4 regions of the Bacillus cereus group sp. BfR-BA-01316 genome follow, and region 3 is predicted to be linked to each of the others. Evidence: riboswitches for the same ligand, from Rfam matches in the RefSeq annotation. Region 3 holds a riboswitch; each other region holds the start of a gene.

Region 1 (7,939 bases), on a different contig from region 3:
GGTAGCTGAACATAAGAAAGACTACTATTTTCAGGCGATGGAAAAAGAAGTAGACAAGATGGATATACTAATTTTGGATATGCTTGAATTAGCTAAATTTGAGTCTGGCACATATAACATGAAGATGGATTCGTTCTATATCGATGGAGTGATTGAAGAAATATGTGAACAGCTTTCATCGGAGATAGAGAAAAAAGAACTGAGTGTGCACAAACATATATGTCCAGCAGAAGTGATTGGAAATCAAAATAGAATTGAACAAGTAATTGTGAATTTTATTACGAATGCAATACGTTATACACCAGATAAAAAAGATATCATTATTTCCGCAATAGATGAGAAGAATCATATAAAAGTGTGTATTGAAAATAAGGGTGCCCACATTGAAGAAGAACAATTAGATAAAATTTGGGATCGTTTTTATCGAGTAGATGCGGCACGGAAACGTTCACAAGGTGGAACCGGGCTTGGCCTTGCGATTTCAAAAAACATTTTAGAGCTGCACAATGCTGAATATGGGGTCAAGAATACAGAAGATGGTGTGTTATTTTACTTCTACTTACCGAAAAAAGCGTAGACAATACATGTTACGCTTTTTTAATTTAATTTCATATTATCTTTACCTAATCTTTATTTTCAAACAGTATAATTTGGATAGAAAATGAGGTTATGTAAGGAGTAGATTAGCCGTGAATAGCAATTTACTAGGTGTGATGGTATTTATTTTCTTTTGTGCATTTATCGTATTTATTATTGATATTACTCATTGAGAGCTTTGATAAAAAAAAAGAGCGCTAATTAAGCGCCTTTTTTTTGTGAATTCATTTGATAAGCACCAATGCTTTTGAATAAGCGTGGTGAAGTTGTAAATAAAAGAATTAGTAATACAGTACATAATGTGAAAGAAGCGAGCATCGTACTACCGTTTACAATTAATGAATATAAGACGGCTGATTGCCCTTTTGGTGCATATTGGCCCCAAAAGATAATACCTGCAATAAAGTGCCAGAAATAACGTGCAAGGCTACCAATAAATGTAGCAAAGATAATATAAGCAATGGTTTTCTTTCTTTGATTATTCATTAATGTTTGCTGAATGGGCTTATAAAATAGTCCAGCAAATCCAATGAATGCGAAAGCAACGAAGTATTCAATTATTACTTGAATTGGTGTGACGATAATGGCATCTCCAACGACAATTTGCAATAATCCCCAAATTAAGCCGCCTAAGAAAGCCATTTTGAAACCCCAGCGGTATGCGATAATAAAAATAGGTATCATAGCAAATGAGATGGAACCGCCTGTTGGAAGTTTAAGTGATAATGGTAAAATATCGATAATCAAGGCGAAGGCTGCAAGAATAGCAGATTCGATCATCGCTTGTAAATTGGTGTTACGCATGTTGTCTCCCCCTAAATCCAAGTGACGCAAAAAAGAACATTATCATAGGAGGATACGAAATACGTAAATAAAAAAAGAGGTATGTATTTCGAACGTTTGCACAATCCCTGCGCTAGTATTAACTAACAGGTTCGAAGGGTCGGAACGAATTGTTCCCTCTCAGCGGTAAGGCTCCCCCTGTGATAACGAGATTCTTTATTTGCTATTGTTTATTGTAAGCGAAATGGATGAGAATGGCAAATGAACCTTGTATGACAATAAGTGAAATATAATTGTATTGAAATGTTAATAAATATGAAGCAAAAAGATATAGTCCAATTGAAATAGAGTATGATATAATTTGTTTGAAAATAATTATCATTCTCTTCTGAGGGGGAAGGTTATGAGCTTAGTAGATATTAAAATTGGTGAGAAAGTGTTAGTAAAAAGTATTCAGTCGTTAGATAATTTACTAAAGAGAAGACTGGCTGCTTTCGGTCTCGCGGAAGGAAGCGAACTTAGTCTGAAACAGAAAGCGATGTTTAAAGGTCCTTGTACATTGGAGTGTCGCGGACAGTTAATTAGTATTCGTCATTGTGACGCGAAAATGATAAAGGTGGAATTAGCGTGAATAAGGTAGCTTTGCTAGGGAATCCGAATACAGGGAAAACATCATTATTTAATGCACTTACTGGTTCTTATGAGTATGTAGGAAACTGGAGCGGTGTAACAGTAGAAAAAAAGGTTGGTAAATTAAAAGATAAGCAAGGAACATTAATTGATTTACCAGGCGTCTATGATTTGAATCCAGTTTCACGTGATGAAGGTGTCGTTACGAATTTTCTACTAACAGACGAATTTCATCATATGTTAAATATAGTGGATTCTTCACAATTTGAGCGAAATATGCATTTAACATTGCAATTACTTGAATTTGGTAAGCCAGTTTCAATTGGTTTAAATATGGTTGATGTGGCAAAGCAAAGAGGAATTGTGATTAATGTAAAAAGGTTATCAGAAATATTAGGTGTAACAGTCGTTCCTGTCATCGCAAGGACCGGAAAAGGCTGTGAAGAATTACTTACTACTCTTCATGAAGAGAAACAAAAAGAGAAAAAGCCATTCATTATTTCATATGGTGTACAAATGGATGAAGGAATCGGAGAGGTAATCGCTCTTTTAGAGACAGCGAATTATGAGCATCCGAGATGGTTAGCTCTTCAATTTCTAAGCAATAACGAAGTAGTAGAAAAAGAAATGAAAGCATTACCAATTTATAAGGAACTTATAGCCATTCGATCTCGTTTAGACGGAAAACTTGATTGTACGTTGGAGGAGCACATTTACAAAACTCGAGAAGCGTATATTGAAAAGTTAAAAACAAATGTCATGCAGCATGAGAAAGAAGGGAAAATTCCTTTTTCGGAAAAAATCGATAAGTTAATTACACATAAAATTTTAGGACTTCCAATCTTTTTAGCAGTTATGTTTTTTATTTTTCAGGTTACGTTTACGTGGATTGGTACGCCTTTATCTGATATGCTTGATGGATTTTTGGGCGGACAACTTACTGATTGGGTTACAGCTGGGCTCACAAGTGTTGGGGCTTCTGACTTTATTCAAGCACTCGTTACAGAAGGTATTATTGCGGGCGTTGGTGCAGTATTAGTATTCGTTCCACAAATCTTTGCACTATTCTTTTTCATCTCGCTATTAGAAGACTCGGGATATATGGCACGAATCGCAGTTGTTATGGATAGAATTATGGAGTTTTTCGGCTTAAACGGAAAAGCATTTATCCCAATGATTATCGGATTTGGATGTAACGTTCCAGGGATTATGGCAGCGAGAACGATTGAACAGGAAAAAGAACGTTTACTTACAATCCTTGTAACACCGTTTATGTCTTGTTCAGCACGTTTACCTGTATATGCATTATTTGCGGGAGTGTTCTTCCCTCATAGTCAGGCGACTGTTGTATTTTCTTTATATGTTGCAGGGATTGTTCTTGCATTACTCGTTACAAAAATTATGTCTCTTACTATTTTAAAAGCGGAAAAATCTATTTTCGTAATTGAATTACCTCCTTACCGTGTGCCGCAAGCGAAAACGTTATGGCTGAGCACGTGGGAGAAAGGTAAAGGATTTGTTCGTAAAGCAGGTACATTCATCTTCGGTGGTTCGGTTGTTATTTGGTTATTAAACTATGCAGGTCCATCAGGATTTGGTGTTGATATGGGAGACAGTTTCTTAGCGATGATTGGTGGATTTATCGCTCCACTATTCGCACCGCTCGGCTTTGGAACTTGGCAAGCTGGGGCATCCCTTTTAACAGGATTTTTGGCAAAAGAAGTTGTCGTTTCAACAATGGCGATTATTTATGCGGTTAAAGAAGATGTGCTAGGAAATGTAATGGGAGCACATTATACTGCTTTATCAGCGTACGCATTTATGTTCTTTGTTTTATTATATGTTCCGTGCTTAGCGACAGTAGCTGTCATTAAACGTGAAACTGGATCGGTGAAATGGACAATTTTCTCTGTCGTGTATCCATTAGTTGTTGCTTATGTATTAACGCTCATTATATACCAAGTTGGATCCTTACTCGGATTCTAGAAGGAGATGTATTGCAATGATGGTCAATATTATAATTGGAGCTATCATTTTTGGTTATGCAGCATATACGTTAGTTAATTTTGTAAAGAGAAGTAAAAAAGGAAAATGCGCAGCATGTTCTTTAAATAAATCATGTCAGTCGCAAACTTGTAGTCCGGATATGGAGCAAATTGCTCATAAATAGAAAAGAGCTTTGCGAATTTCGCAAAGCTCTTTTGTTTTACTTTTTAATTTTTACAAGTTGAGAAGCTTCTACTCCGTTGTAACCAGGGAATTCTTTACTAGGATCTTTATCGAATTTTAGTACACCTACAGATTTTTCTTCACCTTTTACATTTCCGTAAGTTGCATCGTCAACAATGGCGAACATGTCTGCATATGCACGGCCACTGCCGATAATTGTGTTTCCTTCATATTTTAATTTTGCACCATCAATTGTAGCGTTTTCTACTTTATCTTTTGCGAATAATACACCTTGCTCTGCTGTCACAGCTGGTAATTTATCAAGTGGTGTTGTGTCGTCCTTTTTATCAACTTTGCTAAGTAACTCTTTCTTCACCAGTTCTTCACCAGTTGTCTTATTCATTACAAGTACTTTTTTATCTTCTAATGTTGTAAGTTTCATTTTATAGAAGTCTTTTTCTTTCACTTCTTTTTTATTTTTATCTGTAATTTGTTGAACTTGGTCTTCTGTTCCCTACAGTACAAACCCGTTCGCTTTCTCTCCTAATAAAGAACAACCTGATAATGCTCCGAATGAAATTGCTGCTGCTAATCCGATTCCTACTAATTTTTTCATGATGTTGTCTCCTTTTTGTATGTTTTTTATAGTAAATACACTTTTTGTATTAGTCCTTAAATGATGAGAAGCATGTTTGTTATTTCGTTGCTTCTGGTATTAGTGTATAAGAAATATGGAGATGCAACTATCGAGTTAGCTTACAGTAACATTACAATTATGTAATTTAGTGAAAGTACGTAAAAATAAGTTAATTTTGAGAAAAGAAATAATAAGAATATAGTAGGAATACAATATTCTATCTAAAATGTCATATTATATTGTATGTATTTTGGAAATAACATGTAAGGACATCTTTGTTTTGCTATAATAAACACATAGGTTGTAAAAATGAATATTCTTACTGTAAAGGGAGATTTTTGAGTTTTCCAAGTAGCGAATTTGAAATATGAGGTATATCATAGGAGGAATTTGGATGTCTGTATTTAAGCGATTAAGAGATTTAACAATGTCGAATGTGTATTCATTAATTGAAAAAGCTGAAGATCCAGTTAAGATGACGGATCAATATTTACGCGATATGCAAGCGGATGTACAAGAAGCTGAGAAAAGTGTAGCAGCTCAAATCGCACTTGAGAAGAAGTTTAAATTATTATTTGAAGAGCAAGAAGCACTTGTGAAAAAACGCGAAGAGCAAGCTCATATGGCTGTTCAAGCTAGTAACTTAGATCTTGCGCGCCGTGCATTAGAAGAAAAACAAAATGCAGAGCAAAAGATGAATGAGTATAAAGCAAGCTATGAGCAAAACAAAGCAGCTGCTGATAATCTTCGTGCGAAGTTAGAAGAAATGCGTAAGCAATTAACAGAGCTGAAAAATAAACGTGAAACACTTGTTGCGCGTGTAAATGCAGCGAAAGCACAAAAGAATATTAATCAGGCGATGTCTGGATTCGATTCAAATTCAGCAAAAGCTGGTTTAAGCCGTATGGAAGAGAAAGCCCTTCAATTAGAGGCTGAAGCAGAAGCGAGCGGTGAAGTTTACAAAAAAGAAAAGTCATTAGATGATGAATTCGCAAGCTTAAACAAAAATTCTGCTGTTGACGATGAATTATCCCGTATTATGAAGCAGTATGAGAAATAATATAGAATAGACAAAGAAACCGACATGTCTGAAGAGAATTCATGTCGGTTTTCTATTACCTTTTAGAGGAGGTTTTGCAATGACGTGGACGAATGTTTTAGCCATGCTTGTATGGACTGGAGCGAGTGCGGTACTTTTATTTGCAATTATGTGGGTTGATTCGATTTTTACAAAATACAATGATTTAAAAGAGATAAAAAATGGAAACACAGCAGTGACAACGCGTTTCGTTATGAAATTATTCGCTCAAGGATACATTTTGTCACAATCGATTACGAAAGCGAATGATTTATGGCAAGCGCTTCTTGCCTCAGCAGTTTCTTTCGTTATTTTATTAGTTGTAGAAATGTTCATTGAATTTGTGTTAAAGAAAATGTCTGGTTTAGATTTAGAAGAAGGAACGAAAGAAGGCAGCGTAGCACATGCGTTGTTAGCTGGTTCATTACATATTGTTGGTGCACTAATTTTAGGTGCTTGTTTATAAAGAGAAAAGGAGGGGTAGATTGTGAGTTTATTTAAACGTATTAAAAATATAATGAAGAGCCCCGAGCCGCCGAAACCAGAAAAGAGCCTTTTAACGTTAGCTCCTGGCGATATGATTGAAGTTTCGTTAGTAATGTACGAATTAACTGGGAAAACGAGCATGCATTCTCGCAAGGAGATTGTTTTAACCTTACAGGACGGGAAAGATATTCGTTATTTGAAAATTGAAGACCGTGAAAATACGTATTACAAATTGTATACACCGATTGATGGTCGTTTAGATTCAATCGATGAAATTCCGACGACGATTGAAATGGATGATATAGAGTATCATATGGAAGAACAATATAATGGACGTGTTGTTGTTATGGGAAAAACACCATTCGCTGCTTCAGAAGAACGGTACGTATGGGAATTCCAATCTGATAACCGCAAATTATTACGTGTTGAATGGCAAAATGGTCGCACAATGATGTATGAGGGAGAAGCAATTATTCCTGCTGATGTACAAATCATAAGAGCAACATAAGGGGGGCGTAATCATGTCAAACCGATTGTTTACCATGATTAAATCGTTCGTGATCCCTATACTTGCTATCGTTACATTACTTGTTATTGCCGGCTATGCTTTATCGGGCTGTCAAAGTGGTCAGGCGAAGTCAATTCAAGACCGTTATCCGCTAGAGTCTGTCGCAAAGGATGGTAAACAAGAATCTTACGTGTATAGGGCTGCTAATCGGTCAGTTCCTGAAGTCGCAAAGGAACTTATAGCCGAAAGGAAACCGAAGCAAGCATCTAAAGAAGACGAAAATCAAATGTTCCTCGTTTATTCTGATAAAATGTATAATTTGCAAAAGGATAAAGAGAAACCATCTGATACGTTAATTGAAATAAGTAATGAAGAATTTGTCCGTCAAAATTACCAACCATCCTTCTTACAAGGATATATTATGGGGAGTATATTAAACGATATATTCGGTTCACGGAAATCATCATACGGTGATTATCGCGGATATAACGACAGACAAAATCATAAACCGGTTATCCCGGAAAGACCACCTACGAAAGAAGAAAAGAAAACCCCGCCTCCAATTACGAAGGAAGGGAAAGGATCTATTATTAAGCGAGGCGATAATGTAGATCCGAAATCATCTGTAGGTGATAAAGGAAATATTACGGAAAAAGGAAGTAAAACGACGCCTCCGCCTTCTACCGGAAGCAAAGGGAAAATTACGAAAACGCCAGGTGGATCGAGCGGATCTGATGTGAAGCCGAAATCATCTATTAAAACCCCGCCAAAGAATACGTCTCCCCCGAAAACGAGGGTTGGTGGTTCAGGGAAAATTACGAAGAGAAGATAGCATAGAGACCGAAAAGTGGAATTTACTTTTCGGTCTTTTTTTATGGTAATTAATTCCTTATAGCTGGTACACTTAATACATAAGGAGGGATTAGTATGACTATGTACAAAAGATTTAGTTTGATTATGTTCCTCGTCTTATTCTTGAGTTTGTTCATTAGTACAACGATGAAATTTCACTTTATAGTAGGTATTGTATGGATAATATGTACATGTACTC
Region 2 (7,939 bases), on a different contig from region 3:
GTCGAATTTAAGAGGGAAAGATATTAACATTGGGAAAGAAATTGTAGATTCACTTAAGAAGGACAAAAATTTTGGGTGGAAGTTTGTCGATGAAAAGCAAGCAATTTATGGAGTAGAGCGTGGAGATTATTCCGCAAGTATTACTATTCCAAAAGATTTTTCTGAAAAGATTGCAACAGTCTTGAATGAAAATCCACAGAAACCGGAAATTGATTATTACGTAAATGAAAAGGTGAATGCCATTGCACCGAAGATTACAGCTAAAGGTGCATCGGGTCTTACAGAAGAGGTTAGTAAAAACTTTGTTAAAACAGCAAACGGTGAGATTTTTAAAATCTTCAATGACCTTGGAATCGATTTAGAAACTAACTTACCAAGTATTGAGAAGGTCAAGGATCTCGTATTTAAGTTAGAAGCGCAGTTCCCAGAAATGAATACACTTGTGGATAAGGCATTAGATGATGCGACTCGGGCAGAAGATGTTGTGAAGGTAGCGCAGAAAGAGTTGCCAGTTGTAGAGAGTGTTATTAATGATGGGCAAGAAGCGTTAGGGAATTTAGATAAGTTCTTTGCGAGAAATGATGAAACATTGCAAAATGCACCTGGGACGATACGAAATCATTTAACAACGGCTAAAGATGTAATGGACAAAGCAAATACGTTTACGAACTTTTTAATGAATCCAGGGATAGACCTTTCTGGTATGAAGGGATTACCTGAGTTTCCAGCACGTCCAGATCTTTCAAAGTTAAATGATGAAGGTTATAAAAATATTGCAAGAAATATTAATCAAACGGCGAATAATGTTTTAAACTCAGCACGTGCAGGAACAGCATATGGAAAAAGTGTTGTGAATGGATTGCAAAATGGACAGTTTGATCCAGAAAAGGCAAAGCAAGATCTTAATGCGGTTTCTGAAAATCTTCAAGGTCGTACAGATAGTGTTGCATACCTTATTAATGTATTTACTGAACTTCAAAAATCGGCTACGACTGATTTTGGTCAAAGCTTTTTCCAAGGGCGAGTGGATCGCTTAACTAAGCTTAAAAGCGGTATGGAAAATGCAAACAACGGTATTAAAGATATTGTAAATGTTATTGGTACAGGACAAGAAGTAAAGAAAGATGTAACAGATGTAGCAAATCAAAAACTAGATGCAGCAAATGGATTAATTGATCAAGCTGAAAAAGATTACAATGAAACATTTGTAGCAGATTATAAAAAAGCAGTTAGCACAGTTGATCAAGCTAAAGCTGATGCAAATGAAGCTAAAGCTGATGCAAATGAAGCATACGATACTGTGAAAAATGAATATGATAAGGCAAAAAATAATTTTGAAGGTGTTATAGCAGACGTAAATAATAGAGGTGTTAATGGATTAGATAGCACAAAAGTAGCTTTAAACGATTTAAATGGTCAATTACAAGCTACTAAGAATCTAATTGGTGATGCGATTCCGGTTCTAGAAAGCACAAATAAGGTATTAGCAGATGTAAATAGTGGCAAAAACCTTAATAATGGAATTGCAAAATTGAATAAAGCACAAAATACTGTTCAAAAAGGTATAGATGCAACGAATAAGGCAACTACACTAATTAACAATGGACAGAAGCCTACAAAAGAGGTTGTAGAAAGTATTAATGAAGCAACTAAAAATGCTTCAGCTCAATTAGGAGATTTCTTAGCAACATACGATTCAGAAATTGTTCCAAACTTTAACACAGCAATTGCTCGTACAAAAGAGATGTCTAAAAATACATCTCAAATTTTAGGCGAGGCAAATAAGAAGCTTCCAGATGTGAAAAAATTACTTGAAGACTCATCAAAAGGCTTAGTAGATGGCCAAAAGAAAATTGCAGATATTAAAGCTGAAATGCCAGCTACTCAGAAAAAGATTAAAGAATTAGCAAATAAAATTCGTGATTTTGAATCAGAAGAGGATATAAAAGACATCATACGCTTATTGAAAAATGATGTTGAAAAGCAAAGTGATTACTTCGCGAATCCAGTAAATTTAAAAGAGAATAAATTATTTGCGATGCCGAACTACGGTTCAGCAATGTCACCATTCTATACAGTGCTTGCATTATGGGTAGGCGCATTATTAATGGTTTCATTATTAACGGTAGAAGTACATGAAGAGGGCGCTAATTATAAGAGCCATGAAATATACTTTGGACGTTTATTAACATTCTTAACGATAGGTCTTTCACAGGCGTTTATCGTATCGATGGGGGATATGTTCTTACTCGGTACGTACGTAGTCGATAAATTCTGGTTTGTGTTATTTAGTTTATTTATTGGGGGAGTATTTGTTTGTATCGTGTACTCACTCGTTTCTATTTTCGGAAACGTTGGGAAATCGATGGCGATCATTTTACTTGTACTGCAAGTAGCAGGATCGGGCGGCACGTTCCCAATTCAAATGACACCACCGTTCTTCCAAGCATTGTATCCGTTCTTACCATTCACATATGCTATTAGTGCAATTCGTGAAACAGTAGGTGGAATGCTTTGGGATATAGTAACTAGAGATTTACTTGTGTTAAGTGCTTTCGTAGTAATCATGGTTGTAGCTGCATTATTACTGAAAAAACCAATTAACAAATCAAGTGAAAAGTTTGTTGAGAACGCAAAAGGAAGTAAAATTATTCATTAAAAATAAAAGGTTCCTACCGATAGTGGTAGGAACCTTTTTGTTTAATCAAATTTTAATTTCTTTAATGCTTCTGCGAATGGATTGTTTAATGGTTCTTCTTCTTCTTTGTTCTGTTGTTTCATATATTTTTGGACGTCACGTTTATCAGCTTTGTTTCCAGATTCTTTTTTACGTCTCTCTTGGAATGTAGAAAGTTTCTCACGATAGCCACATTTACATGCGAAAATTTGGCCTGCTCCTTCACCACGAAGTTCTAGTTTCTTTTTACACTGAGGACAGCGTGCGTTTGTAGTGCGGGATACATTTTTACGGTGACCACATTCGCGATCTTGGCATACAAGCATTTTACCTTTTTTACCGTTTACTTCTAACATTGGTTTACCACAGTCTGGACAAGACTTTGTTGAAATGTTGTCGTGCTTATATTTTTTATCGCTTGATTTAATTTCAGTAACAATTTCCTTCGTATAGTTCTTCATTTCTGAAATGAATACTTCTTTCTTTAATTTTCCTTTAGCGATAGCTTCTAACTTTTGCTCCCATTCACCAGTTAGTGTAGGAGATTTCAGTTCTTCTGGCACTAAATCAAGTAACTGACGGCCTTTTGAAGTAATATGAATATCTTTACCACGTTTTTCAAGTAAGAACGAATTGAATAACTTGTCGATAATATCAGCTCGTGTAGCTACAGTACCTAATCCACCAGTTGACTTTAACGTGTCAGCAAGTTGTTTGTTTTGCGTATCCATGTATTTTGTTGGGTTTTCCATCGCTGAAAGTAATGTTGCTTCATTAAAGCGTGCAGGTGCTTTTGTTTGACCTGATGTTTGGACAATTAGTTTTATGTTTAATGTATCGCCTTTTTCGATGCGAGGTAAGATTTGTTCTTTTACATCATCGATTGCATCATCATCTTCAAATCGATTTTCATAAACCTCTTTCCAACCAGCATGTAAAATCGTTTTTCCTCGTGCGATGAACGTTTCGTCACCAATTTTCGTGCGCAATGTTAGTTGTTCATATTCAAAGGCCGGGAATAAAACAGCTAAGAAACGTTTTACAACTAAGTCATAAATTTTACGTTCTTTATCTGTGAAAGCTGAGAAGTTTACATAGCTCTCTGTTGGAATAAGCGCGTGATGATCGCTTACTTTACTATCATCAACAAATGATTTATTAGATTTTACAGGTTTCTGCAATACTTTATGTGCTAAAGGACGGTATTCTCCAACTCCGCACGCCTTCAGACGCTCTGGAAGTGTTCCGACAATATCAGATGAAATATAGCGTGAATCTGTACGAGGGTACGTTAAAACTTTATGCTGTTCATATAATTTTTGCATAATGTTTAATGTTTCTTTCGCAGAGTAACCAAATATTTTATTCGCATCACGTTGTAGTTCAGTTAAATCGTAAAGACCAGGAGCGAACGATTTCTTTTGTTTTTTATCAATGTCTACAACAGTAGCATTTTGTTTACTAATTTTGTTCACGATTGCATCAGTTTTTTCTTTATTAAAGCTACGGCTATTTCCTTTTGTATCTTGCCAAGTTAGCTTTAACCTCTCAGCTGTTTGAGCTTCGATACCATAGTAAGTTTGAGCTTTGAAATGTTTGATTTCATCTTCACGGCTTGCAATCATGGCTACAGTAGGTGTTTGGACACGACCACAATTTAGTTGGGCATTAAAGCGAGTAGTTAATGCTCGAGTCGCATTAAGCCCGATATACCAGTCAGCCTCTGAACGTGCGACAGCCGAAGCATATAGATTGTCATATGCTTTTCCAGGTTTTAAATTTGCGAAGCCATCTTTAATTGCTTTATCGGTAACCGATGAAATCCATAAACGTTTAATCGGTTTCTGCATTTTAACTTTATCGATAATCCAGCGTGCGACTAACTCTCCCTCACGACCGGCGTCAGTAGCTATAATGATTTCATTTACATCTTTTCTAAGAAGCTGACTTTTTACAGCGTTAAACTGTTTCCCTGTTTGTTTAATAACTGTTAGTTTTAAACGCTCAGGTAGCATTGGTAAATCTTCTAAATCCCACTTTTTATATTTCACATCATAGCTTTCTGGATCAGCTAATGTAACGAGATGACCTAAAGCCCAAGTAACAATATATTTACTACCTTCAAGATAGCCGTTTCCTTTTTTATCACATTTCAGTACACGTGCGATATCACGTGCAACAGAAGGTTTTTCAGCAATTACAATACTTTTTGCCATATTTAAAAACATCCTTTCAAATTTCCATACGTTAAATATAGCATACATCTTTGTTCTATTCAGTCTTGCTGACGGTTTGAGTTATTTGTGATGAAATATACGTGTGAGAGTTTTACTTATATAAATAAAGGATTTGTATAAATGTCAGATTTTAAGGCGTATTCATTGACATTGTAAATGAATTTCATTTAAAGCATAAGTAGGCAAGAAAAGGTTTCTACCAATAAGAGTTATGATTGCTATCATTCTATAAATAGATGAGGGGGATAAGATGATAGGATTATAATCTGTTTGAAATCAAATGATGGCGACAGAACATAATCTGCACCATGAAGAAATTATGAAAAAAAGATATTTGTTTATTATGCTTATTGTTTTATCAATTGCTTCTATCTTTCTATAAGTTTGATCTTTTTTAACAATTCATTTTCTGCCTTTAGTAAGTTCCGTTCGGCTTCTAAACGAGCATACTTCTCTTCCAACGTAAGCTCTCTCTCAAGAGTTCTTCCAGCGTTTTCGGTGCGTGTATCTCGCAAACCAAATACACCATTTTTTCTGTAAGCAGCACGCCATCTACTTCCTGATGACATAATTCGTTTCATTCCAATCATATCTATATCAAAACCACATTCTTCAAAAATATTTCGAGGCAGTTTTCCTTTCTCATTTTCCTCAATAAAAATACGCTTAAATTCATCTGTATAAGTGATACCTTTCTGACTTACAGATTTTATGTATGGGTTATTTGATAGAATTTGAATGTCTCTTTTTGTAAATAGCTTTTTTGTCATTTTGAACCTTCTCTGATCACAATTTTCTCTCATTATACAAGAAATACCCTATAGAATAGACTTTTTTTTCAGTGTCTATTCTATAGGGTACATTTTATAAGTTCCTATCACTCTTTTTATATAGTAAAGTAAAGAACTTGTTATTTTACTAGAATAAGAGTAGACTCTGAAGTAAGTGAATAAGAAACACATGGGAGTTTGTGGATACAAACTGAGAGTATGGCTAATCCGTCATTGACCATTTGAACCTGTTGGATAATGCCAGCGTAGGGAGAGTGTAAAAGCACATGTTCAGACACTTTGCGTACGCAAAGTGTCTTTTTGTGTATCTCCCATCATTAAAGTTAGGAGATGAAAAGAATGAATGTACAAGAAATTAGTAAAGTCGTGGAATTGGTGAGAGAGTCTAATCCACTCGTGCATAATATTACAAATGTTGTTGTAACAAATTTTACAGCAAACGGTTTGTTAGCATTAGGAGCATCGCCTGTAATGGCGTATGCAAAAGAAGAAATAGCAGAAATGGCTAGCATTGCGGGAGCTCTTGTTTTAAATATGGGTACACTTCGTCCTGAAGAGGTAGAAGCGATGTTACTTGCTGGTAAATCAGCAAATAAGAATGATGTACCAGTATTGTTTGATCCAGTTGGAGCAGGAGCAACTTCTTATCGAACAGAAGTTGCGAGATATATTCCAGCTGAAATCGATTTAGCGATAATTCGTGGAAATGCAGCTGAAATTGCTAATGTTATTAATGAAAAATGGGAAATTAAAGGTGTAGACGCTGGTACTGGGAATGGTAATGTTGTAAATATTGCAAAACAGGCAGCGGATGAATTAAATACAGTTGCGGTAATTACCGGAGAAGAAGATGTTGTTACAGATGGAGAGCGAACTATTCGTATTCGAAATGGCCATCCTATTTTAACGAAAGTTACTGGAACAGGTTGTTTACTAACTTCTGTAATAGGAGCATTTGTTGCGGTAGAAAAGGATTATGTAAAGGCAGCAGTAGCCGCATTAACATTCTATGGAGTAGCAGCAGAAATGGCGGCTTCGAAAACAGTAGAGAATGGACCAGGAAGCTTCCAAATTGAATTTTTAAATCAGTTAGCGAATACAACTTCAGATGATATTGAGAAGTATGGAAAGATTGAGGTTATACAGTAAGGAGGGGAACTAGATGTCGCGTATTACAATGGATGAAATGTCTAGGTTATTATCAGTATATTTTATTATGGGAAGTAACAATTGTACGAAGGAGCCACTACAAGTATTGAGAGATGCACTAGAAGGTGGTATAACAATTTTTCAACTTCGTGAAAAGGGAGAAGGGGCTTTAACGGGAGAGAAACGTATTGATTTTGCGAAAGAACTACAAGCGCTTTGCAAGGAGTACGGTGTACCATTCATCGTAAATGATGATGTGGAACTAGCCCTCGAGTTAGATGCAGATGGCGTGCATGTTGGACAAGATGATGAAGGAATTACATCTGTTCGTAAAAAAATGGGAGATAAAATTATTGGAGTATCTACACATACAATTGAAGAAGCACGCTGGGCGATTGAAAATGGAGCTGATTATTTAGGAGTTGGTCCAATTTTCCCGACGAGTACGAAAAAAGATACGAAAGCGGTTCAAGGAACGGAAGGTCTAAAGTATTTTAGGGAACAAGAGATTACAATACCGATCGTTGGGATTGGTGGGATTACAATTGAAAATACAGCTTCTGTTATAGAAGCTGGTGCGGATGGTGTTTCAGTTATTTCAGCGATTAGCTTAGCGGAATCTGCGTATGAAAGTACGAAGAAATTAGCTGAGGAAGTAAATAAGAGTTTGTAGAGTCGCAAAATGAGTTGTTTCGTTTATCCCGCTATTTGTGAGCAGTAAGACTCCCACCTCAAAATTCGGCCGGAGAAAAGAAGTTAGGTGGGGGTCTTACGCCCGTAAAAGCCCGATTGGTGCGGGCTAATAATCAGTGGGGGATGAATAAAAACCCCACTGATTAAAGTTTCACTTTATTTAAACAAACGTTTGATTAAAAAAGCACAAACCCTTTGAAATTGTAGGTTTGTGCTTTTATTTAAAACATAATTGAAATTAAGAGCATTCCAATTCCGATAGAAGTAAAGGTTGCGATCAGGCCAGGAATCATAAAGCTATGATTTAAAACATATTTACCAATTCCTGTTGTACCAGTGCGATCAAAATTAATTGCAGCAACAATTGTCCCGTAGTTTGGAATGAAGAAGTA
Region 3 (7,939 bases):
CACAGTGTCTCCTCTTTCTAAGCTTCTTGTTCATGTTTTTGGTTATTAGGAACATGAATGTATCTAGCTATGAATAATAAAACACCTATAAGGAATACAGGAAGTACGGTAGATAAATAAAAACCATTACTAATTATATTTGTTATAAGAGCACTCAAAAGAAAAATTGCATTATAAATATGGGCAATTCTTTGTTTTAGCCGCATTTGTAATGCTTCCATAATGATTTCTAAAGCAACAAAAGCAATAATAATAGATAAAAATACAATGTTCGTATTATAAATGATTAAACAACAGATTAAACCTAAAAAGGCCAGGTATTCAATAAATAGAGGTATATTGCGCGGCATATAATTTACCTAACTAAATATGGCAGTGGGTTTACTGCATTTGTTTTTTCAAAATTCCATTCTCCATTATGTAATTCGAAATGGAGATGTTGCCCGTATGAATGACCTGTGTTTCCCATATGACCTACTAATTGTCCAGTTTGTACTTGATCACCAGCTTGTACAGTGCGATCCTTCATATGAGCATAAACTGTTGTATATAATTTCCCATTTATTTGATGGGCGATGAACACGACATTGCCGTAGCTAGCCGAATAATAAGATTTCACAACTTTACCTGCAGCAGCAGCTTGAATAGAGACATTTCCTTGTGCTGCTATATCTATACCATAATGCATTTGCTCCCAGCGCATATCAAAAGTGGAGCTGATTTTCCCTTGAGTAGGGAATTTGAAAACTGCTGGAATTGATGCAGGTTGAGCTGTTTTAGCTTGTGCTTGATTTTGCACTACATAGTGTTTTGCTACATATCCGTATCCTGTGCCAAAACGAATTTTATACCAAGTACCTACCGTTTCTACTACTTGTACTTGTGTACCATTTTGTAATGAGCCAAGTAGAGTGCTACTTGTACTAGCATTGCTACGTACATTTAATTTTGGTGTTGCAACAGTATAAGAAGGAGAACCTTGTACAGTTACACCTTTTACTAGAGGTGTGGATCCATTAGATACAAATGTTTTTTGTGCGTATCCAATTTGACCGTTATGTAATATTTTGTACCAATCCCCTTGTTCACCTTGAATGGTAATGAATTGACCATTTGGTAATATATCTAGAATAGAAGACTCTGTATTAGGTTCAGAACGAACGTTTAATGCGTTTGCATTTACGATATATTGATACTTTGGTTGAACATTTTTTTTGAATAGAATTGCATCTTTTTTCATATAGCCTGTTTTGTTGTTAACAGATACTTTATACCAATCTTGAGTTGTCTCAAGAATAGTAACAGGGCTATTAAATCGAATGTTATCAATTATTGCACTGTCTGCATGGTTATTTTGATGTAGTGCAACGTTGTCAATTTTTACATATCCAGTTTTTACTGTAGATGGTTGCTTAGCAGCCGCTGTTTGTATATCGGATTCTCCCATAGAAGGAAGTAAAGAAGCAATTGCGATAGTAGTTGCTGTTAAAGCTGTAGCTTTCATATTCATGTAATAAAGACCTCCTCTAGTTGTATAGTTGTAATTTTATTATAGTATAAAGATATAATATATTGGTCGTATTCACATAAATGTAATATGAAATCAATAAAAATAATGTTAGAAGAGAGATTCGTATATAAATATTGTATATATCATTTGTGGGGGTGCATTTATATTTGTTTAACACGTTAAGATTTAATTCGCAATTAAGAAAATTAAAACAGTTGATGATGTCTTATGGCGGTGTTATACTGACAGTGATAATTTTATAGTTTGCTAGGAGGGCTGGTGTTGCCAGCTGAGAGTAGGGCCGTAAGCCTTTGATCCTTTTTATTACCTGATCTAGATTATGCTAGCGTAGGGAAGCAATTCGGACATTAACAATGAGTCCCCGTTTCTTTGCGTATAGAAACGGGGCTTTTTTATTTGAAAATTTCATATTAACACCACTAGGGGTGCTTTTCGTGCTGAGAGAGGAATAATCCTTAACCCTTACAACACCTGATCTAGATAATACTAGCGAAGGGAAGTGGAACAACGAATAAATTATAATTTTATTTGCTGTAACCACTTCTTATATACAGAAGTGGTTTTTTTATTGAGATAAATAGATATATAGGAAGGGGAATTATTAATGAAATTTTGTGAAAGATTATTTGATACGGTGCAGCCTGTTTGGGAGAAAAGTCATAATCATCCGTTTGTAGTAGGTATGGGAGATGGTACGTTGGAAAAAGACAAATTCCAGTACTATATTATTCAAGATTATTTATATTTGTTAGATTATGCAAAGCTATATGCAATTGGGGTTGTAAAGGCAACGAATCCACAAGTTATGGCAAAGTTTGCAGAGCAAATTGATGGGATTTTAAATGGTGAAATGACGATTCATAAACAGTATGCAAAAAGACTTGGCATTTCTGCACAAGAGATGGAATCTGCGAAACCATCTGCTAAAAATTTAGCCTATACAAATTACATGATGTCTGTATCTCAAAATGGCACGCTTGCAGAATTAATATCAGCTTTACTTCCATGTATGTGGAGCTATTGGGAGATTGGAAAGCGTTTAAATGATATTCCGGGAGCAAGAGATCATGAGTTCTTTGGAGAGTGGATTCAAGGATATAGTTCTGAAGAATACGGTAACCTTTGTATTTGGTTAATAGATTTATTAAATGAAATGGCAGTTGGAAAGTCAGAGAAAGAACTAGACCGATTAGAGGAGATTTTCTTATATTCCAGCCGATTTGAATATTTATTCTGGGATATGGCTTATCGTAAGGAGATGTGGGGTTTTGAGGAGCAAGAGCATACTACGGTTTCATAATGTTTCCTTTCATTATGATGAGAAACCAATCATCGATGAATTAAATGCTTCTATACAAGATAAAGAGTTTGTAAGTATTATCGGACCGAGTGGATGCGGGAAAAGTACTTTATTTCGCCTTATTACAGGCTTAGAAGAGGCAAGTACTGGACAGATAGAGCTGACAGAAACAAAGAGTCATTCTGTAGGGTATATGCCCCAAAAAGATATGCTCTTGCCGTGGAGGACGATTATTGAGAATGCGGCTTTACCGCTAGAGTGCCAAGGTGTGCAGAAGAAAGAAGCACAAGTAAAAGCGAAAGAACTGTTACATAAATTTGGTTTACAAGGGTACGAGAAAAAATATCCGAAAGATTTATCTGGTGGTATGAGACAACGCGTATCTTTTATCCGAACTTTATTAACAGGCGGGGAGATATTATTGTTAGATGAACCGTTTAGTGCATTGGACGCTTTAACGAAGGCATCTTTGCAAGAATGGTTGTTTGAACAATGGAAAGAGTGGGAAAAAACAATTTTATTTATCACTCATGATGTTGAGGAAGCATTGTTTCTTTCTAATCGAATTTTGGTTGTAGAAAATCAACCGATAGCAACTTTAACTGAGCGAATTGTGCCGCTTGATCGTAACCGAACAAGAAAAGATTTATATAAGCCTGAAGTGTTAGCGCTTAAAGAAGAGCTCCTTAGTATGTTACAAAGGCAGGTACTTGTATGATGAATCGTTTGAAGGAGCTATTACCTGCCCTAACAGTAAGTGGAATTTTACTTGCTCTATGGGAAGTAGGAGCAAGAATTGTAGATGAGATGTACATTTTGCCATCACCTTCTGCAATTGTAATGAAGATATGGGCGCTGAAAGATATATTATTTACGGTTCATTTACCTGCAACGTTGTACGTCGTTTTAATAGGCGTTGTTATTTCTATCGTACTGGGCGTAGGGCTAGCAATGTTAATGAATGCGAGTACGTGGATGGAAAGAGCATTTTATCCATTATTAGTAGCTTCACAAACAATCCCGATTACAGCACTTGCGCCGCTATTTGTTTTATGGTTTGGATATACCATTTGGAGCAAGGTTGTTGTCACAGTTTTAATTACATTTTTCCCAATTGCGGTAAATACGTATGATGGACTGCGTAGTACGAATAAAGAATGGGAGGAGCTCTTAGTTACGTATGGTGCAACGAAAAAAGATATTTTTCTAAAGCTAAAATTGCCATCTGCTCTTCCTTACTTTTTCTCAGCGTTAAAAATTGCAGTTCCGCTTAGTGTTATCGGGGCAGCAATTGGAGAATGGCTCGGTGCACAAGCTGGGCTTGGATATTTCAGTAAAAGAATGATGACGCAGTTAGACGGAGCTGGTGTATTTGCACCAATTGTATTGTTATCATTATTAGCTATTTTCTTCGTCATACTTGTTTCGATATTAGAAAAGAAATTTATTAGTTGGAGGAAACATTCATGAAATTATTAAAACGCATCTTTGTGTTTACATTATTAGTTGCAATGATTGCAGGATGTTCGAGTAACTCGGCATCGGATAAGAATAAATCAGAAAAAGAAATAACAGTAATGCTTGATTGGTACCCCAATGCGGTACATAGCTTTATTTATACGGCAATTGAAAAAGGATACTTTAAAGAAGAAGGAGTCAAGGTGAATATTAAATTCCCTTCTAATCCGACTGATCCATTAACGCTAGCAGCAGCAGGGAAAGTGACAGTTGGTTTGTATTATCAACCAGATGTTGTCATGGCAAAAGCAAATGAACAAATTCCAGTGAAATCAATTGGAGCTGTCGTACGTTCGCCGTTAAATCATGTTGTATCGCTGAAATCAGCAGGTATTAAGTCACCTAAAGACTTAGAAGGAAAAACAGTTGGATATTCTGGAACACCTTTAAGTGAAGCATATTTAAAAACGATGGTAAAAGAAGATGGTGGTAATCCAGATACAGTAAAAGTAGTCGATGTTGGATTCGATTTAGTACCAGCGTTAATTACGAAAAAAGTGGATGCTGTAACAGGAGCATACATTAACCATGAAGTACCTGTCATGCGTCATGAGGGCCATGAACCAGCGTACTTTAATCCAGCTGATTACGGTGTGCCGAATTATCATGAGCTTGTGTTTGTAACAGGTGATAAAACTTTGAAAAAGGATAAAGAAGCATTACAGGCCTTTTTACGTGGTGCGAAAAAAGGATATGATTTCATGAAGAAAAATCCGGATGAAGCATTAAATATTTTATTAAATCATCAAGAAAAAGAAAACTTCCCACTAGTACCAGAAGTTGAAAAAGAAAGTATGAAAATTTTATTAGAGAAGATGGAAACGAAAGATGAGCCATTCTTATCAGATTCAAAAGAGTCATGGGAGAAACAAAATAAATGGCTGAAAGAAAAAGGAATGACGAAAGAAATCGTTCCAGCCGATGAATTATTCGAAAACATTTTAAAGTAGGCGAATGAATATGAAAAATGAGCTCCATGTAATCTCAAATGGTCACATGCCATTCGAAGAGTTAGTGAATGTAGCGATGCAAATTGAGAGTGAGATTGATTATTTGCATATTCGTGAGCGTGAGAAAAGTACGAAGGAATTGTATGAAGGTGTGGAAAGTCTTTTGGGGAAAGGCTTTCCGGCATCGAAGATAGTGATAAATGATCGAATTGATATTGCTATTCTATTAAATATTCCGCGTGTGCAGCTAGGATATCGAAGCGCAGATGTAAGGTCGGTGAAAGAAAAGTTTTCTTATTTGCATGTTGGCTATTCAGTACATTCTTTAGATGAAGCGATAGTGGCATTTAAAAATGGAGCGGATTCACTCGTTTACGGTCATGTATTTCCAACGGCTTGTAAAAAGGATGTGCCAGCAAGAGGATTAGAAGAAATTGCTCATATGGCAAGATGTTTATCCATACCAATAACTGCAATTGGTGGAATCACTCCTGAAAATACAGGTGATGTTCTTGCAAATGGTGTAAGTGGCATTGCTGTTATGTCCGGGATTATAAGCAGTAGTAATCCGTATAGCAGAGCGAAATCTTATAAGGAATCAATAAGAAAGTGGGCGGAAAAACATGTGTAAGAAGTATGATGTAGCGATTATTGGCGGAGGTGTAATTGGTAGTTCAGTTGCACACTTTCTAGCAGAAAGAGGGCATAAAGTAGCGATTATAGAGAAACAAAGAATCGCATCTGAAGCTTCGAAAGCAGCTGCTGGTTTGCTCGGTGTTCAGGCAGAATGGGATGAATATGATCCGTTGTTTGAGCTTGCTAGAGAAAGCCGTGCTATATTTCCACAACTTGCAGCAGTTTTACGTGAAAAGACAGGCATCGATATTGGGTATGAAGAAAAAGGTATTTATCGCATTGCCCAAACTGAAGAGGAGAAAGAAAGAATTCTTCATATTATGGATTGGCAACAGAAAACAGGTGAAGATTCCTATTTTCTAACGGGGGATCGTTTGCGGGAAAAAGAACCGTTTCTTTCCGAGTCAATTATAGGGGCTGTATATTACCCAAAAGACGGTCACGTTATTGCGCCAGAGCTTACGAAAGCATTCGCACACTCAGCAGCATTTTCTGGAGCTGACATATATGAACAAACAGAAGTATTTGATATTCGAATTGAAAATGATACAGTGACTGGGATTGTTACGAGCGAAGGCATCATCACATGCGAAAAAATCGTTATTGCTGGAGGGTCATGGAGTACGAAATTACTACATTACTTCCATAGTGATTGGGGTACATATCCTGTTAAGGGAGAGGTTGTTGCAGTAAGAAGTAGGAAGCCGTTATTGAAAGCTCCTATTTTCCAAGAAAGATTTTATATCGCCCCAAAGCGCGGTGGGCGTTACGTAATTGGAGCAACGATGAAGCCTCATACGTTCAATAAAACTGTACAACCAGAAAGTATTACTTCCATATTAGAGCGTGCTTATACAATATTACCTGCTTTAAAAGAAGCAGAATGGGAAAGCACATGGGCAGGATTAAGGCCACAATCAAATCATGAAGCTCCTTATATGGGAGAGCATGAAGAAATAAAAGGTTTATATGCTTGTACGGGCCATTATCGAAACGGCATTTTATTAAGTCCTGTTTCAGGTCAGTATATGGCTGATTTAATAGAAGGAAAGCAGGAGAATCACTTGCTAGATTCATTGCTTTCTAAAACGGTTTAGAAAGGGGATGGAAGTTTGAATTTAAAAATTAATGGTAACCAAGTTGAAGTACCAGAGAGTGTAAAAACAGTAGCTGGGTTACTTACACATTTAGAGTTAGATAACAGAATTGTTGTAGTAGAACGTAATAAAGATATTTTACAAAAAGATGATCATAACGATACATCTGTTTTTGATGGAGACCAAATTGAGATTGTAACTTTCGTAGGAGGCGGTTGATTATGTTAAACATTGGACCATTTTCATTTCATTCTAGACTTTTATTAGGAACAGGGAAATTCTCTGATTTTGATGTGCAGCAAAAGGCAATTGATGTTTCTGAAGCTGAAATTTTAACATTTGCAGTACGTCGTATGGATATATTTGATGCAAAGCAGCCTAATTTATTAGAGAAACTAGATGTAAAAAAATATACGTTATTACCGAATACAGCAGGAGCAAAAAATGCTGAAGAAGCTGTTCGTATTGCAAAATTAGCAAAAGCTTCTGGGCTTTGTGACATGATAAAAGTAGAAGTTATTGGTGATGATAAAACGTTATTACCTGATCCAGTAGAAACATTGAAAGCATCTGAAATGTTACTGGAAGAAGGATTTATTGTACTTCCGTATACATCTGATGATGTTGTATTAGCACGTAAATTACAAGAACTTGGTGTGCACGCGATTATGCCAGGAGCATCACCAATCGGATCAGGACTTGGCATTGTAAATCCATTAAATTTAAGCTTCATTATTGAACAAGCGACAGTACCAGTTATCGTTGACGCTGGTATTGGTAGTCCAGCTGATGCGGCATTTGCAATGGAATTAGGAGCAGATGGCGTGTTATTAAATACGGCTGTATCAGGAGCAAAAGATTCTATTAAGATGGCATCCGCGATGAGATTAGGTATTGAGGCAGGCCG
Region 4 (7,939 bases), on a different contig from region 3:
TGAATTTGATTCGTAGAATCTACACCAAGTAGGTTTAGAATTGTTGGTTTAATGTCAATTTCACCAGTTGGTTTTGAAATTGTTTTACCTTCTTTTTGACCTGGAACGTGAATAAACATCGGTGTTTTTTGTAAGTTCATATGGTCAAATGTAGTAATTTCTTCTTTTCCTAAGAACTGTGCCATTGCACGATTATGGTTTTCAGAAATACCATAATGGTCACCGTAGAATACGATAACAGAGTTGTCATAAATACCTTCTGCTTTTAGACGCTCAATAAAGTGTTTCATTGCTTCGTCTAAGTAGCGAGCTGTTACCATGTAACGATCAAATACTCCATCACCAGAATTGTACTCGTCGATTAATTTCGTACTGTCATCATAAGTGAATGGGTAATGGTTTGTTAAAGTAAGGAAGCGAGTATAGAACGGTTGCTTCACTTGTTTTAACATATCGATAGACTGATCGAAGTATTCGATATCTTTTAGTCCCCAGTTTAGTTTTGTTTCTGGCGTAATCTTGTAGTCAAGCTCGTTGTAGTAACGATCATAACCAAGTGCCGGATACATAATATTACGGTTCCAGAATGTTGCGTTGTTTGCGTGGAATACTGATGTGTGATACCCTTGCTGACGCAAAATTTCTGGAGTTGCTGTATATTCGTTGTTACCGTGTGTGAAGAATACAGCACCACGGTCTAGTGGATATAGTGAAGTATCTACTAAGAATTCAGCATCAGATGTTTTACCTTGCCCAGTTTGATGGAAGAAGTTATCGAAGTAATAACTTTCTTTCGCAAATTGGTTTAAGAATGGTGTAACTTCTTGTCCGTTAACTTGCGCACCAATTAAGAATGTTTGTAATGATTCAAGAGAGACAACAATTACGTTTTTCCCTTTTGCAGTACCATACATATTTGGATCTGGTTTACTTTGTGTTGTTTTCACATAGTTTTCTGCTTCTTGCAATTTACTACTATCAGCAAACGCTTTTTGTGAACTTGATTTTGCTTGTAAGCCAAGATCGTATGCTTGGTGTACATATAATCCTAGGTTTTTAACAAGCATAACGCGGTCGAATGAACGTGTTAATAATTCTGGACGCTCAGCTTCTGCAAGTCCTAGGTTTACGCAGAAAATAGCAACTGTTGACACGAAGTATAGGGAACGCATCGGACGTGCTACACGTTCTGTCGGTGCAAAATCTTTCTTTTTCTTCTTCAATAGAACGAAGAATACGATAATATCCGCAAATGCAAGGATGATTTTGAAGTTAAATAATTCTTTCACACTAGAACCTAAACTTCCGAAATTAGATGTTTGTCCTAGTACTGGTAAAGTAACGAAGTCATTGTAGAATCCGTAGAACATTACGTTACCAACAAGGATGAACGTTAAGATAAAGTTAATTCCTAGTGCTATATAGTTACGTTTTTTCCCTTTTGCAAATAATGCAAGACCCACAAACAGTAATGATGCTGCTAATGGACTAATGAATAAAATGAATTCTTGCATAAAAGATTCAAGTTTTAAATCGAAGCTTGTGCGTGTAATGATGTAGGTTTTTAGCCATACGGCCAAAGCTACGAATAAAGTGAAACGCACATTTTGAAATTGTGATTTCATGGTTTCTTTCATTCATTTCCACCCTTTCTCTATCAGGCTTGTTCGATTTTGGAGCGAAAAATGTTAAAATAAAAAATACATAGTTTTCTTGGCCATAATTAGAGTTTCTATATTCACCCATATACGACTTTAACTATGCATACCCTTTTTGGTTTCTTGTGCTGCTCATAAGCATAACGTCATTTCTGTATTATACAACAAAATTCATTTCTGAGAAACACTATAACATTTTACATTTTTTGTATGTGACTTGTCACTACCAGAGAAAACTTTAACATTCGTTTATATGCTCGTCAACTAGAAAATATAATAAATATAGAAAAGAATGTTAGGTGAAATCGAAAATTTTAAGGTTGAGAAATATGAAATGCAAAGCTTAAATTGGCTTTCTAGAAAACTATTATATGAAGGGAAATATGAGAAAAAAAACGAACGCTTGTTCTTTTTGGGTTTGTTTGTTACAATGAAATTTATTGATAAATTTTGTGTAATTTTGATGAACTTTTACTGATAACATAAAGTAGCTTATTTCTTTTGAAAATAGGGAGGCTTTTAAATGAAACAAAAATTTTCAGTTGAGGCGTTTTGGAAGAAAATAAAACATGTTGCAAAGCAAGCTGGGCAGTCTGTAATTTATGTGAGCTTATTGTTGTTTTACGTTTTGCAAAGGCCTGATGTTCCAAAACGAGTGAAAATTATTGTAATTGGAGCACTTGCTTATTTTATTGCACCGATTGATGCAATCCCAGATTTCATTGCGGGAATTGGTTATACGGATGATTTAGGTGCGTTAACGGCCGCACTATTACAAGTATCGTTATACGTAAATGAAGATGTGAAAGATAAGGCACGAGTGAAGTTGGCAGAATGGTTTGATTCGGATATAGACACATCATTTATCGATCAGAAATTAGATCAATAGGTGAGAACTGTCATATGGTGACAGGGCGAACGTAAGCGAGGAAGTGCATTATGCCATCAGGAAGAACGCATACGAAAATAAACTTAATATCCCTTCCGGTTGTTTTGTTTATGCTCTTTTCGTATGGATTAACAAATTTTGATTTTTTATTAACTTTTGCAATTGGCTTTTTAGTAGGTACTTCATTTTTAACACCGGATTTAGATACGTACAGTAATGCGTATAATAAATGGGGATTCCTGCGCATTTTTTGGTATCCATATAGGAGCGTAATGCCCCATCGTTCCTTCTTCACACATACGATTATAATTGGTGATATTATTCGTATTGCATACATGTTAATCGTGTTTTCTCCGTTTTTATTCCTATTAAATATAATAGCATTCGACGGAAATTTAATAGAAATTGCGAAGGAACACGAGGTTGAAATTGTAACGTTTGTAATGGGGATTGTTGTGGCGAGTACGCTCCACATTATAGCGGATAAAGCGAATACACGCCGAAAGAAAATGATGAGAAAAAAGAAGAAACGCAGAAGATAAAGTGAAACTTTAATTAGTGGGCTGTTCATCCCCCGCCGATTATTAGCCCTCACGAATCGGGAAAAGGACACTTGCAATTTGCAAGTGTCCTTTTTAATCAAACGTTTGTTTAAAACTAAGCTTTCAGTACCTTAATACCTTTCACGATATTCCAAATGAAGTAGTATAAGCTAATGATTCCGCAAATACATAAGACGATAATTGCTCCAATTCCAAGTGTTACGTCTGGTTGATCAGATCCGATGCCCATAATTCCTAAAATAACTAATCCAATAAATGAAGCGATGCTTGGAATGATATGTGTCCATAGAGCACGTTTTGCATGTGGTTTCGTTTCAGAATCGCCTACAATCCACACGATAATAGGGAATAAGATAGGCGCAAATAATACACTAAAGTATGATAAAGCTGCTAATATTTTGTTTCCGTTCATATATATCACCTCATAAGTAATGTCCGTTGTTATACTTTTAGTATGCGATAAATTTGGCAATCTTCCTATCGATTAACATTACAAGAACGTGACGTTTTTGTAAGATTTTCTGTTTAAATGATAAAATTTTCAAAAAAATATTTTTAAATGGAAATTGTTGTGATAAAATTAGTGAAAACGTTTTCTTAAATGTTTTATATTTTTTTAGACTTAAAGGTATGATGACCCGATAGTCTATTGATAAGGTTATATCTATTTAAAAGGGGATTCTTTAGGGGGAGAGAACAATGAACACATGGACACAAGTTTACGATCCGTTCGGTAACATTTGGATTTCGGCAGCAGTCGCACTTATTCCAATCATCTTTTTTTTCTTAGCTTTAGCAGTTTTCCGCATGAAGGGGTATGTGGCGGGATTTATTACAGTTGTATTAACGATTTTGGTGGCGTTATTTGCGTATAAAATGCCATTCACAATGGCAATGGCAGCGACCGGATACGGTTTCTTATACGGATTATGGCCAATTGCGTGGATTATCATTATGTCAGTATTTTTATATAAAATTTCTGTGAAAACAGGTCAATTTGATGTCATTCGTGCATCTGTATTATCAATTACGAATGACCATCGTTTACTCGTTATTTTAATCGGATTTTCATTTGGAGCATTTTTGGAAGGGGCAGCAGGATTTGGTGCACCGGTAGCGATTACGGCAGCGCTTCTTGCAGGTCTTGGGCTAAATCCCTTATATGCAGCAGGTCTTTGTTTAATCGCAAATACTGCACCAGTAGCGTTTGGAGCGATGGGGATTCCGATTACAGTTGCTGGACAAGTAACAGGCATTGATCCACATAAAATTGGACAGATGGCTGGGCATCAATTACCGTTCTTATCTTTATTTGTTCCGTTCTTTATCGTATTTTTAATGGATGGTTTTAAAGGAGTAATACAAACGTGGCCTGCTTTATTTGTAGCGGGTAGTTCATTTGCAATTACACAGTTTATTACAGCGACGTTTTTAGGGCCGGAACTTCCTGATATTACGTCAGCACTTGTAAGTTTAGTAAGTTTATCGCTATTCTTAAAAGTTTGGCAGCCGAAAGAAATTTATCAGTCTAAAGAAGCGAATAGTGAAGTAGCAGCAACGACGACAACTATGCCGAAACTAACGGTAGGAAAAGTAGTAAAAGCATGGTCTCCGTTCATTATTTTAACTGTGATGGTAGTCATTTGGAGCCAAAGTTTCTTTAAAGAATTATTCGCTCCAGGTGGTGCTTTAGAAAGTCTCGTATTTAAATTTGAAGTTCCAGGCTTGCACAATTTAGTAATGAAAGCAGAGCCAATTGTAAATAAACCAACACCTTATGAAGCAATCTTGAAATTAGATATTTTATCAGCGACTGGAACAGCAATTTTAATTGCTTGTATCATTTCTATCTTTATTTTGAAAATGAGTGCAAAAGATGCAGTAGCAACATTTAAAGAAACGTTAAACGAACTAAAAATGCCAATTCTATCTATTGGATTCGTATTAGGATTTGCATTTATCGCAAACTATTCTGGTTTATCTTCTACATTAGCGTTAGCACTTGCAGGAACTGGCGGACTATTCCCGTTCTTCTCGCCATTCTTAGGCTGGATTGGGGTATTCTTAACAGGATCAGATACGTCAGCGAACGCACTGTTCTCGAATTTACAAGCAATTACAGCTCAGCAAGTCGGTGTATCTGAAGTGCTTCTCGTTGCAGCAAATACAACTGGCGGTGTAACAGGTAAAATGATTTCTCCGCAATCGATTGCGATTGCTTGTGCGGCAGTTGGACTTGCTGGGAAAGAGTCAGATTTGTTCCGCTTTACATTAAAGCATAGTTTATTCTTCGTTACTATTGTTGGGATTATGACATATGTGCAGGCTTATTATTTAACTTGGATGATTCCGTAAACAACAAAAGAAATAACCTTTGCATTTTTCAGATTAACGTGTATACTTGGAAAGTATTGAAAATTAAATCAGTGATAAACTAGGGGTGCCTAACGTATGTATGCGTAGGCTGAGAGAGAAGCGTGTGAACTTCTTAACCCTTTGGACCTGATCTGGCTCGTACCAGCGTAGGGAAGTTAACGGCTTTACATAATTATGTCTTTATGAGCCAGGTCCTTATTTTTTTTATGGACCTGGCTCTTTTTATTTTGGCATACGCTGGCCATATCTCGTCCTTGTCACGAACAGGGGGCAATAAAGGTTATGAAACAGTCTGTTTCTGCTGAGCAAATTGAATTGAAATCGAGTTTACCAGGAAGTAAGAAAGTGTATGTGGATGGGCCACGTGAAGGTATGAAAGTGCCGATGCGCGAGATTGAACTAAGCGATACGAATGGTGTTCAAAATCCGCCAATCCGTGTGTATGATACGAGTGGACCTTATACAGATCCTGAGTATAAAGTGGAGCTGGAAAAGGGGATTCCAACGCCGCGCCACTCTTGGACGTTGGGGCGTGGTGATGTAGAAGGATACGAAGGGCGCGAAGTAAAACCAGAGGATGACGGTGTGAAAGTGGCTTCGAAACATACACCTGTTTTCCCGCAAATGGATCGTAAGCCGCTTAGAGCGAAGCAAGGTGCAAATGTTTCGCAAATGCATTATGCGCGTAATGGTATTATCACGTCTGAGATGGAATATGTTGCGATTCGTGAAGGGGTAGAGCCTGAATTTGTTCGTAAGGAGATTGCAGAAGGTCGTGCGATTTTGCCGGCGAACATTAACCATCCTGAAGCGGAACCGATGATAATTGGACGTAATTTTCACGTAAAGGTAAATGCAAATATCGGAAACTCTGCTGTATCGTCTTCTATTGCAGAAGAAGTAGAGAAGATGACGTGGGCGACTCGCTGGGGTGCAGATACGATTATGGATTTATCTACAGGCAAAAATATTCATACAACACGTGAGTGGATTATTCGTAATGCTCCGGTACCAGTTGGAACTGTGCCAATTTATCAAGCGCTTGAAAAAGTAAACGGAATTGCAGAGGATTTAACGTGGGAAGTGTATCGCGATACGTTAATTGAGCAGGCGGAGCAAGGCGTTGATTATTTCACGATTCACGCTGGTGTATTACTTCGTTACATTCCAATTACTGCAAAGCGTATGACAGGTATTGTTTCGCGCGGTGGTTCGATTATGGCGCAGTGGTGTTTATTCCATCATAAAGAAAACTTCCTATATACTCACTTTGAAGAGATTTGTGAAATTATGAAGCAGTACGATGTTTCGTTCTCTCTTGGAGATGGATTACGTCCAGGTTCTATCGCAGATGCAAATGACGAAGCGCAGTTTTCTGAGCTTGAAACACTTGGTGAATTAACAAAAATCGCTTGGAAACATGATGTGCAAGTTATGATTGAAGGACCTGGGCATGTACCGATGCATTTAATTAAAAAAAATATGGAGAAAGAACTTGATATTTGTCAGGGCGCGCCGTTCTATACACTTGGGCCGTTAACGACAGATATTGCACCAGGGTATGACCACATTACATCAGCGATTGGTGCTGCGATGATCGGCTGGTTTGGAACGGCGATGCTTTGTTATGTAACACCGAAAGAACATTTAGGTTTACCAAATAAAGATGATGTTCGCGCGGGGGTTATTACGTACAAAATCGCTGCGCATGCAGCCGATCTTGCGAAAGGGCATAAAACGGCTCATCAGCGTGATGATGCACTTTCAAAAGCACGATTTGAATTCCGTTGGCGCGATCAATTTAATTTATCTTTAGATCCTGAACGTGCGATGGAGTATCATGATGAAACGTTGCCAGCAGAAGGGGCGAAAACAGCGCATTTCTGTTCAATGTGTGGGCCGAAGTTTTGTAGTATGAGAATTTCGCATGATATTCGTGAATATGCGAAAGAAAATGATTTAGAAACGACAGAAGCAATTGAAAAAGGAATGAAAGAGAAAGCGGTAGAATTCAAAGAAACTGGTAGTCACTTATATCAATAACACGTTACACCTCTTTACTTGATTGATCACACTGTACCTAACTTAAATATAGAAGAAGCCCCCTTTGCTAAGACGGTAGCAAAGGGGGCTTCTGTTGTCTATCCCGCTATTTGTGGGCAGTAAAACTCCCACCTCAAAATTCGGCTGGAGCAAAGAAGTTAGGTGGGAGCCCTGCTGCCCGTAAACGCCTGATTGGTACGGGCTAATAATCAGTAGGGGATGAACACCCCCCCCACTGATTAAAGTTTCACTTTATAAGGCGAAGAATAATTGTACCCAGTAGTATAAGAGGAATAATGTGACGACTGTTGTGAGTGGGATTACGATGAGAGATACGCTTAAATAATCTTTCCATTTCACTTTAATTTTGTTTTGTCTTAGTATATACATCCAAATGAGGGAAGCTAGCG

Evidence for each region. Region 3 has a riboswitch for thiamine pyrophosphate ahead of tenA (thiaminase II). Riboswitches for the same ligand answer to the same signal wherever they lie in the genome.
Region 1: linked by a shared signal. The riboswitch ahead of thiT (energy-coupled thiamine transporter ThiT) and the one ahead of tenA (thiaminase II) in region 3 are both predicted to bind thiamine pyrophosphate.
Region 2: linked by a shared signal. The riboswitch ahead of thiM (hydroxyethylthiazole kinase) and the one ahead of tenA (thiaminase II) in region 3 are both predicted to bind thiamine pyrophosphate.
Region 4: linked by a shared signal. The riboswitch ahead of thiC (phosphomethylpyrimidine synthase ThiC) and the one ahead of tenA (thiaminase II) in region 3 are both predicted to bind thiamine pyrophosphate.

The regions. Positions count from the first base shown of each region.
Region 1 covers NZ_JAKUGX010000009.1:68,363-76,301, reverse strand. The annotation lists gene MR071_RS09920 (sensor histidine kinase) at 1-577, shown strand, start outside; gene thiT (energy-coupled thiamine transporter ThiT) at 799-1,422, opposite strand; TPP riboswitch at 1,488-1,589, opposite strand; gene MR071_RS09910 (FeoA family protein) at 1,784-2,011, shown strand; gene feoB (ferrous iron transport protein B) at 2,008-3,996, shown strand; gene MR071_RS09900 (FeoB-associated Cys-rich membrane protein) at 4,013-4,180, shown strand; partial or broken gene MR071_RS09895 (lipoprotein BA_5634 family protein) at 4,217-4,795, opposite strand; gene MR071_RS09890 (PspA/IM30 family protein) at 5,211-5,876, shown strand; gene MR071_RS09885 (DUF350 domain-containing protein) at 5,956-6,360, shown strand; gene MR071_RS09880 (DUF4178 domain-containing protein) at 6,382-6,888, shown strand; gene MR071_RS09875 (DUF4247 domain-containing protein) at 6,902-7,720, shown strand; gene MR071_RS09870 (hypothetical protein) at 7,816-7,939, shown strand, end outside.
Region 2 covers NZ_JAKUGX010000010.1:111,959-119,897, forward strand. The annotation lists gene MR071_RS10835 (YhgE/Pip domain-containing protein) at 1-2,659, shown strand, start outside; gene topB (DNA topoisomerase III) at 2,701-4,893, opposite strand; partial or broken gene MR071_RS10845 (HTH domain-containing protein) at 5,289-5,717, opposite strand; TPP riboswitch at 5,865-5,974, shown strand; gene thiM (hydroxyethylthiazole kinase) at 6,045-6,854, shown strand; gene thiE (thiamine phosphate synthase) at 6,868-7,527, shown strand; gene MR071_RS10860 (anaerobic C4-dicarboxylate transporter family protein) at 7,769-7,939, opposite strand, start outside.
Region 3 covers NZ_JAKUGX010000035.1:3,411-11,349, forward strand. The annotation lists gene MR071_RS21190 (hypothetical protein) at 18-350, opposite strand; gene MR071_RS21195 (SH3 domain-containing protein) at 356-1,510, opposite strand; TPP riboswitch at 1,770-1,882, shown strand; TPP riboswitch at 1,943-2,046, shown strand; gene tenA (thiaminase II) at 2,136-2,831, shown strand; gene MR071_RS21205 (ABC transporter ATP-binding protein) at 2,800-3,549, shown strand; gene MR071_RS21210 (ABC transporter permease) at 3,549-4,301, shown strand; gene MR071_RS21215 (ABC transporter substrate-binding protein) at 4,298-5,299, shown strand; gene tenI (thiazole tautomerase TenI) at 5,310-5,930, shown strand; gene thiO (glycine oxidase ThiO) at 5,923-7,032, shown strand; gene thiS (sulfur carrier protein ThiS) at 7,048-7,251, shown strand; gene thiG (thiazole synthase) at 7,254-7,939, shown strand, end outside.
Region 4 covers NZ_JAKUGX010000001.1:20,194-28,132, forward strand. The annotation lists gene MR071_RS00085 (LTA synthase family protein) at 1-1,637, opposite strand, end outside; gene MR071_RS00090 (YkvA family protein) at 2,182-2,547, shown strand; gene MR071_RS00095 (metal-binding protein) at 2,598-3,089, shown strand; gene MR071_RS00100 (magnetosome magnetite crystal formation protein family) at 3,205-3,522, opposite strand; gene lldP (L-lactate permease) at 3,810-5,465, shown strand; TPP riboswitch at 5,537-5,656, shown strand; gene thiC (phosphomethylpyrimidine synthase ThiC) at 5,769-7,529, shown strand; partial or broken gene MR071_RS00115 (arsenic transporter) at 7,782-7,939, opposite strand, start outside.